2 regions of the Halomonas sp. GXIMD04776 genome follow, and region 1 is predicted to be linked to the other one. Evidence: predicted binding sites of a transcription regulator. Region 1 holds the regulator's gene; the other holds the start of a gene.
The links. Region 1 encodes FNR, which switches genes on or off when oxygen is low (the NO sensors DNR and NnrR bind a similar motif). Its sites were predicted from a motif close to TTGATNTANATCAA; they were not measured.
Positions count from the first base shown of each region.

Region 2: the regulator FNR is predicted to act here: its motif matches at 2,424-2,437, upstream of ccoN (cytochrome-c oxidase, cbb3-type subunit I).

Region 1 is NZ_JBNCAN010000003.1:198,134-202,694, reverse strand. Features, by position in the region: gene ACPF7Z_RS03245 (SirB2 family protein) at 1-74, shown strand, start outside; gene ACPF7Z_RS03240 (hypothetical protein) at 107-1,420, opposite strand; gene fnr (fumarate/nitrate reduction transcriptional regulator Fnr) at 1,563-2,330, opposite strand; gene ACPF7Z_RS03230 (carboxymuconolactone decarboxylase family protein) at 2,537-2,854, shown strand; gene narL (two-component system response regulator NarL) at 2,916-3,557, opposite strand; gene ACPF7Z_RS03220 (histidine kinase) at 3,554-4,561, opposite strand, start outside.
Region 2 is NZ_JBNCAN010000001.1:129,715-134,275, forward strand. Features, by position in the region: gene ACPF7Z_RS00615 (FAD-dependent oxidoreductase) at 1-1,334, opposite strand, end outside; tRNA gene ACPF7Z_RS00620 (tRNA-Asp) at 1,509-1,585, opposite strand; tRNA gene ACPF7Z_RS00625 (tRNA-Val) at 1,589-1,665, opposite strand; tRNA gene ACPF7Z_RS00630 (tRNA-Asp) at 1,715-1,791, opposite strand; tRNA gene ACPF7Z_RS00635 (tRNA-Asp) at 1,886-1,962, opposite strand; tRNA gene ACPF7Z_RS00640 (tRNA-Val) at 2,014-2,089, opposite strand; gene ccoN (cytochrome-c oxidase, cbb3-type subunit I) at 2,513-3,937, shown strand; gene ccoO (cytochrome-c oxidase, cbb3-type subunit II) at 3,959-4,561, shown strand, end outside.

The DNA of each region.
Region 1 (4,561 bases):
TTGCTTACATCGTGGGTGCCGCCATCACCCACGATCCGCTCTCCTGGTGGCGAATGATCGCAGTACAGTCATGATCCGGCCAAGTGACACTGCCGGATGAGGATTATCAAACGATCCGGGACAAGCGTCGCCGTGACGTGCCCCGCGGAGGATCAAATAACCCTGCCACCCGTCCCAGCAGCAGATGCCCCGGGGGCAGTAGCCGGAGGGCGTCGGGCTGAATCGTCACCAGACCATCCTCAACGAAGGGCGCCAAGGCGGTCAGTTCCGGTGCGAAATAATTGCGAAAGACGATGCGGTAGCGCTCTTCGATCGCGGTGACGTCAAGCCACTGCCAACAGAGCAAGCAATGGATGATGTCAAGCCGTAGCAGATCGTCGAAACGCAGGTCATGCCCGCGCCAGATCGGCGGCTGTCTCTGATCGAGATGCCTGTAATAGCGTGGTATCTGTTGGGCATTCTGGCTGTAACTATCGTTTATATGGCTGAGCGCACCCGGTCCCAGGCCGATCAGATCGCAAGCCGCATGAGAAGAGTACCCGTGTAAGTTGTAGCTTAGCGTGCCTTGGCGCCAAGCCTGCGCCAGGGCATCGTCGGTCAGGGCGAAATGGCCCAGGCCAAGATGCACATAGCCGGCGGCCGCGAGTGACAGGATGGCGTGCTGCAAACGCGCCGGAGTGAGCGCTGCGGCATTGGTCCGTGTGCCGGCGGGGCGAGGGTGACACAGATTGAGCTGGTCCGGTCGTAGCGCTATTAACGTGGCCAGGTTCGCATCGAAGCCAGCAAGCGTCTGCCCGGGAGGGGCAAGGATCATCGTCATGCTTATCGCATGGAAATACGCATCTCGCGCGGCGTCGACAAGAAGCGCGAGGGCTTCCTCGCTGGGCTGAACCTTTAGATTCAAATGAGTGAATCCCAGCTCGCCGAGCAGCGCTATGTGACCTTCGGAAGTGTCATTCGCGTCCACATCGATAGTGCAGGTGGGCTGGTCGTCCTGAGCCAGACGAAAACGTTGCGCCAATACGCCAAACAGCCTTTCCCACTGCGCGTACTTCATGCATGTCGACAAGCCGCCACTCACATGAATGTGCTCGACGAGACGATCACTATCGAAAAGTGCGGCTTGCAAACCGATTTCCCGTTCGAGATAGCCAAGATATTCATGAATACGGGCTTTGTGATGAACGCTCGTCTTGTGACAGGCATCCGGTCCATCCAGCTCATGGCAGTCTGATAGGTATAGGGAAACCGAGAGTGGCTTGGGGATGGGATCCTCGTTGCTGGCCTGAGCCGCCAGGCGATGGTCCCGGGGCGAGAAGCCTTCGCGTAATAGCGTCAGAGGGAAATAGGGAGCATGACACGGGGCGATGCTGGCGTATTTTTTCAGTAAGACACGATCGAGCGTCGAGTGAGCAACCATCTCGTATCCTTCGAGAAAGGATTTTTACGCTCACTATAGCCAGCGTCGACACGCCCTGTGTTGACTTGAGTCACGTCTAATCAAACATCGCTCAAGGGACAGAGGCCACCGGCGTTACGTAGACACGTCTTGAGTAGAGGTATCACGCATGACGTGAACGTGAAGCCGAGCCAACATCCGGGGCGGCACCATAGGCGAGCTCCGTCAAGGCAGGCTTGTCGACGATGTTGATTTCCTTGCCGGCAATGTTGAGAAGCTTCTGTTCCTCCAGACGGCGGAAGGTCCGGCTCATTGTTTCCGGCACCAGTCCGAGATAATTGCCTAGATCCAGACGCGACATCGGCAGGCGGAAGCGGCTGGCGGAGAGGCCTCGATTGGCAAAGCGCTCCGAAAAATTCAAGAGGATGGCTGCCAGGCGCTGTTCCGCGGAGCGCCGAGTCAGTAGCTGAGCGGTCCCCTGTTCGGTCACCAGCTCGCGACTCATGATGCGAACTAACTGCTGCTGCAGTCCGGGGGCCTTTTCTCCCAAGGCTTCAAGGGAGTGGAAGGGGATCTCGCAGACACTCGAGGTTTCCATGGCGATGGCGGCGTTGGGGTGCCGATCGGACGTGATGGCCTCAAGCCCGATTACCTCACCGGGAAGATGAAAACCGGTAATATGCTCATCGCCGTTGGCCAGCAAGCTCGAGGTCTTGATCGAGCCGGTACGCACTGCATAGATGGCAGTGAAGGGATGCCCTGCCTGGAACAGATAGTCGCCGCGAGAGATGGGTTTGCGACGTTGCACGATCTTCTCGAGCTTGATGACATCCGCATTGGAAAGCGAATCCGGCAGGCACAGTTCGCGCAGACGACAATCGCGACAGTTGTCTCGCGTCTCGTTGAGTGCGGCAACGCGGGGCAGGGACATTTTTTCCTCCTCACTGTGAGCCTTGCCTGAGTTATATGAGCGATTCTAACTAAAAGAGGGCAAGGTCTCGATGGTTGCAGGCACATAGTATAGGTTAAATTGACAGGTGCCCAAGAATGAAAGGATGAAAATCGGATGTTGGCGCAAGGTCATACCTAGATTATTGTCGGCAATCATGACGTTAACTTTATAAGGAGTATGTCTTTATGTCTCAGCAGAATCTACCTTCCGGCGCCGGCGAAGTCGCCGAGCAGTACCCCGAAGTATGGAGTGCCTATGCTGCCCTGGGAGAGGCCTGCGCCGAGTCTGGGCCACTGGATGAGCGCACACGTCGCCTGGTCAAGCTGGCGCTGGCCGTGGGGGCCCGATCCGAAGGGGCGGTGCATTCCCACGCGAGGCGCGCCCTGGAAGAATCCATCGATGCCGAGGAGCTCAAGCAAGTGGCGATGATGTCGATCCCCACCCTGGGCTTTCCGGCGGCCGTGGCGGCCCTGACCTGGATCGAGGATGTCACCGATTCTTGAAAGAAGTGGTTAAACTAAGCTGTTGAAACAAGTGCTTCGATAGCCATGGCGAGAACAGGAATCATACCGCGCCATGATTGACCGCCCAGACGGCAGCTTCTACTCGGGAGCGCAAATTCAGCTTCTTGAGTAGATGCTTGACGTGTACCTTGACGGTGCCTTCGGTGATGGCCAATTGTCGTGCGATCATCTTGTTGCTGCGTCCCTTCGCAAGCGCACGCAGAATGTCCCGTTCCCGAGAGGTCAGGGTCGTCAGGACATCGACGGAGGCGGTTCGCCTGCCACCGATGGCGTCAGCAAGGATGGTCGCCAGCTGCGGGCTGACAACCATAATGCCTTTGGCCGCCTGCTGGATATGCACCAGCAGATCTTCGGGCTCCATGTCCTTGAGCAGATAGCCATCGGCCCCGGCGCGAAGTGCCGCCACGATATCCTCGTTGGCATCGGATACGGTCAGCATGACGATGCGCGTATCGATATCGGCACCGCGTATCTGTCCTAGGGCTTCCAGACCATCCACCTGCGCCATGTGCAGATCCATCAGGATCAGATCCAGGTCGAGCTCTGCCGCCATGCGCACGGCGTCAGCGCCATTGGACGCTTCCCCGGCTACCAGCATGTTGTCATCCATGTCGATCAGCTGGCGAACACCGCGGCGAAACAGCGGATGGTCGTCGACGATCAGGATACGGGGGCTAGTCATCGGTTATCTCCGGATAGCGGGCTCGAGTCATTCTCGTTAGCCAACCGAGGCATGAAGTGCAGTGCGACGAGTGTTCCTCCTTCGGGATGGCGCTGCATAGTGAGACGCCCACCAAGCGCTGCGGCACGCTCACGCATGATGATGGTACCGTAATGGTTCAGTCGCTCCCATTGATCCGGTAATCCGATGCCATCGTCGCGTAGACTCAGTTCTACGCCACCCTCTGCATCGTTACAAAGATGAATATCACAACGATGCGCCTTGGCGTGGTGGATCACGTTGGCCAGCGCTTCCCGCACAAGATGCAGGATATGCACTTCTTCATTAGGGGTAAGCGGAGACTGCTCAAGGGCTTGGTCGAAGGAGTGGTGGAGGGCATCGTTGAGCCGTATCTCGAGTCCACCGCGTCGTGAAAATTCCTGGGTCGTTTCATGCAGCGCTGTTTCGAGCCCCGCGGCGTTCATCTGCAGTCGGAAGGTGTTGAGCAGCTCCCGCAACTGGCGGTAGGCCGCATTGAGGCCTTCGCGTAGCTCATCGATGACGGCCTGCTGATCCGTCTGGGGTTTTTGCTGGCGAATCTGCATCTGCAGTCGGGCCACCTGAATCTTCAGATAGGACAGCGACTGGGCGAGAGAGTCGTGAAGCTCTCGGGCGATGACCGCCCGTTCATCCATCAGGGCCAGCCTGCGTTGCTCATCGGACTTTTTGGCAAGGGATAGAGCCGCGGCAATCAGGTCGGCGACGGTTTCGATCAGTTCTTGTTGCCAATGCTGTGGCCCGTGATCCTGCGGATAGCGCAGCAGAAGCATGCCGTAATGCTGTCCGGCTTTTTCGACGGCAATGGCCCGAGCGTCGGCGGGGGCGCTATCGTTGCCCAGGTACAGGGTGATCGAGTCGACGCCGGTGACCCGCTCGAGCTGATCGAGTACCTCTCGATAGCGCTCATGGCCCGTAGAGAAACCGCTGAACTGGCGCGCCGCCTGATAGAGCAGGCTCAGTGCATC
Region 2 (4,561 bases), on a different contig from region 1:
CGTACCTCAACACCATACTTGTCGAGCATTGTTCGATAGTAGCGTAGCGTCTCGTCGAACTCTTCCTTGCCCGGTATCTTGCGGGCGAAATTGAACTGCCCACCGAGTATGTCATTACGTTCGAACAGCACCACGCGATGACCGCGACTCGCGGCGGTTACCGCGCTGGCCAGCCCCGCCGGTCCGGCGCCGACCACGGCAATCGATTTCGGTGCTTCAGCGGGCAGTATCTCGAGTTCGGTTTCGTGACACGCCCGCGGATTGACCAGGCACGAGGTCAACTTGCCCTGAAAAGTATGATCGAGACAAGCCTGATTGCAGGCGATACAGGTATTGATCTCATCGCTTAGCCCGGCTGCGGCCTTCTTGATCCACTCAGGGTCGGCGAGAAAGGGACGCGCCATCGACACCATGTCTGCATGACCCTCGGCCAATACACGTTCGGCCACTTCGGGCATGTTGATCCGGTTGGTCGTAATGAGTGGAATGGTCAGTTCCGACTTCATGCGCCTGGACACCTCGGTAAACGCCGCCCGAGGCACGCTGGTCACGATGGTCGGCACCCTGGCCTCATGCCAGCCGATACCGGTGTTGATCAGGCTCGCTCCAGCAGCCTCGACGGCCCGCCCCAATGCCACCACCTCCTCCCAGGTGCTGCCTTCCTCGACCAGATCGATCATCGACAGGCGATAGATGATCAGGAAATTTGCGCCCAAGGACTCACGGATACGGCGCACTATCTCGACGGGGAAGCGAATACGGTTGGCGAGCTCGCCGCCCCAGTCGTCGTCGCGCTGGTTGGTACGCAGGCACACGAACTGATTGATCAGGTAGCCTTCGGAGCCCATGATCTCGACGCCGTCGTAACCGGCCTCCTTGGCCAATTGCGCGCAACGCACATAGTCGCCGATCTGAGCCTCGATCTCATCTGGCAAGAGCGCCCGAGGCGTAAACGGGTTGATGGGCGACTTGATGGCGGAAGGCGCCACCAATTCCGGCGAATAAGCGTAGCGACCGGCATGCAATATCTGCAGGCAGATACGACTGTCCTCGGCGTGGACCGCCGCCGTTATCTCATGGTGCTGAGCCGCTTCCTGTGCATTGGTGAGCTTGGCGGCCCCCTGAAATACCGCCCCTTCTGGATTGGGGGCAATACCGCCGGTCACGATCAATCCCACCCCGGCCCGGGCGCGCTCGCCGTAGAAGGCGGCCAAACGCGTGAAGCCATTGGGCGCCTCTTCGAGATTGGTATGCATGGAGCCCATGAGCACGCGGTTCTTGAGCGTTGTATTGCCTACATCGAGGGATCGAAACAGGTGGGGATAGGCAGGCATGACGCACTCCTCGCTCAGGCACGAATTCAAACAACCGTATGAGCAGTGTAGCGAAGCGCGATAGGGACACAAGCCCGACCAAGGGCGCAGAGCCGGAGCATGCTTCAACCAAGGAGAGCCAGAGCGCAAAAACCCCGAGCCATAAGACTCGAGGTTAACACCGACTATCGACAGTGGCGGACCGGACGGGACTCGAACCCGCGACCTCCGGCGTGACAGGCCGGCATTCTAACCGACTGAACTACCGGTCCGTGTGGTGGGTGGTACAGGACTCGAACCTGTGACCCCCAGCATGTGAGGCTGGTGCTCTAACCGGCTGAGCTAACCACCCTATCGATATAGATTCATCGATATAACTGCAGTATCACTGAATGACCAGATGGCGGACCGGACGGGACTCGAACCCGCGACCTCCGGCGTGACAGGCCGGCATTCTAACCGACTGAACTACCGGTCCTGCTTACTCTATGCTTGGCGACTCGGGCTGTCACATCCGACGACGCAAGGCTTGCAATATCATTCATGACTGTTTGTGAAATAGCCTCTGGAAATGGCGGACCGGACGGGACTCGAACCCGCGACCTCCGGCGTGACAGGCCGGCATTCTAACCGACTGAACTACCGGTCCCCATGATTTCCCGATGACGCGACGTCCCATACCAGAGTTGCATCGAAGATATGGTGGGTGGTACTGGGCTCGAACCAGTGACCCCCAGCTTGTAAGGCTGGTGCTCTTCCAACTGAGCTAACCACCCGTCACGTGGCGCTGCATTCTACAGCGCGACCATGGAATGTCAACGCTTTTTGCTAGCCAGCCTGGCGCAGGCTTTCCATTTCGATTTCATTGACTTGCCGGGGAAATGAAACATGCGCTTGCAAGCCATCGCGCAAAAGATTGAATTGCATTTTTACACCGCCCCTCATGCGGTGCAATGTCGCAGCAAGTCAGTGAGATATAAGGATTCAGGCTAGCATTTATCGCCTGTTGCACCCTGTTTACGGCCTCCATCGGTCACAACGTGCGCGCAATCAACCGTTACTTCTTATTTAGGTTACTGGGCGGCTACGCTAGAATCGGCGATCGACACCTTGATCTCTATCATGATGAAGGCGGAGGAGCTGGGGCATACTGTGACCCGGAAGTGCCTCCCTAACAACGCGTTCGATGGGAACAAAACATGAGCACAGCATTTGAACACCCGACCTATAATTATAAGGTCGTTCGGCAGTTCGCGATCATGACGGTGGTGTGGGGCATCGTGGGCATGGGCCTGGGTGTCTTTATCGCGGCACAACTGGTCTGGCCGGAATTGAACTTCGGCTTACCCTGGACGAGCTTCGGGCGTCTACGCCCCCTGCATACCAATGCGGTGATTTTCGCCTTTGGTGGCTCGGCCTTGATCGCCACCTCCTACTACGTCGTGCAGCGTACCTGCCAGACGCGTCTGATCTCCGACAAGCTGGCCGCCTTCACCTTCTGGGGTTGGCAGGCGGTAATCGTTTCGGCGGCCATCTCCCTGCCGCTGGGCTATACCACGACAAAGGAATACGCTGAGCTCGAGTGGCCGATCGACATCCTGATTGCCGTGGTGTGGATTTGTTATGCCATTGTCTTTCTGGGTACCATTCAGCAACGTAAAACGTCGCACATCTATGTGGCCAACTGGTTCTACGCCGCCTTCATTCTGACCATCGCCGTCTTGCATATCGTCAACTCCGCAGAAATTCCGGTCTCGGCGATGAAGTCCTATTCCGCCTACGCCGGTACCATCGATGCCATGGCGCAGTGGTGGTACGGTCATAACGCCGTCGGTTTCCTTCTCACCGCCGGCTTCCTGGGCATGATGTACTATTTCGTTCCCAAGCAAGCCGAGCGCCCGGTCTACTCCTATCGTCTATCCATCGTGCACTTCTGGGCGCTGATCACCACCTACATGTGGGCCGGTTCGCACCACCTGCACTATACCGCCCTGCCCAACTGGGCTCAGTCCCTGGGCATGATCATGTCGATCATTCTACTGGCGCCCTCTTGGGGTGGCATGATCAACGGCATGATGACGCTTTCCGGCGCCTGGCATAAGCTGCGTACCGATCCGACCCTGCGCTTTCTGGTCGTGGCCCTGTCATTTTACGGCATGTCGACCTTCGAAGGCCCGATGATGGCGGTCAAGACCGTCAACGCCCTGTCTCACTACACCGACTGGACCATTGGTCACGTTCACTCCGGCGCACTCGGCTGGGTGGCCATGATCACTATTGGCTCGCTGTATCACCTGATACCACGCTTGTTCGGGGGTACCGAGATGTACTCGGTCAAGCTGATCGCCGTGCATTTCTGGCTGGCCACCATCGGTACCGTGCTGTACATCACCTCCATGTGGGTCAACGGCATTCTGCAAGGCCTGATGTGGCGTGCAGTCAACGCCGACGGCACGCTGATGTACACCTTCGTCGAGGCACTCGAGGCCAGCCATCCCGGCTATGTCGTGCGCTGGATCGGTGGTTGTTTCTTCGCGTTTGGCATGTTGCTCATGGCCTACAACGTCTACATGACGACCAGAAGCATCGCACGCGAACAAGCGCCGGTTCTGCAGACCGCCTAAACAAACGGGAACTTGACATCAATGAGACACGAGATAATCGAGAAGAATGTTGGTCTGCTCTCCGTTCTGATCCTGGTGGTGATCAGCTTTGGAGGGCTAGCCGAGATCGTGCCGCTATTCTTCCAGGACAAGACCACAGAGCCGGTGGAAGGCTTGAAGCCGCTTAGCGCTCTGGAACTCGAGGGGCGCGACATTTATATCCGCGAAGGCTGTGTCGGCTGTCATTCGCAGATGATTCGCCCCTTCCGCGCCGAGACCGAGCGCTATGGGCATTACAGCGTCGCCGGCGAGTTCGTCTACGACCACCCCTTCCTGTGGGGTTCCAAGCGTACCGGCCCGGATCTGGCGCGGGTCGGTGGACGTTACAGCGACGACTGGCACCGTGCCCACCTCTACAACCCGCGGGATGTGGTGCCGGAATCGAAGATGCCGAATTATCCCTGGCTGTTCGAAAACACCCTGACCGGTGAGGACACCGCCGCCAAGATGAAGGCCTTGAGAAGTGTAGGTGTGCCGTACACCGACGAGCAGATTGCAGGGGCGACTCAAGAAGTCCGGGGCGAGCAGGAGATCACCGCCTTGGTGGCCTATCTGCAGCAACTCGGCACCGTACTCAAGGACGCG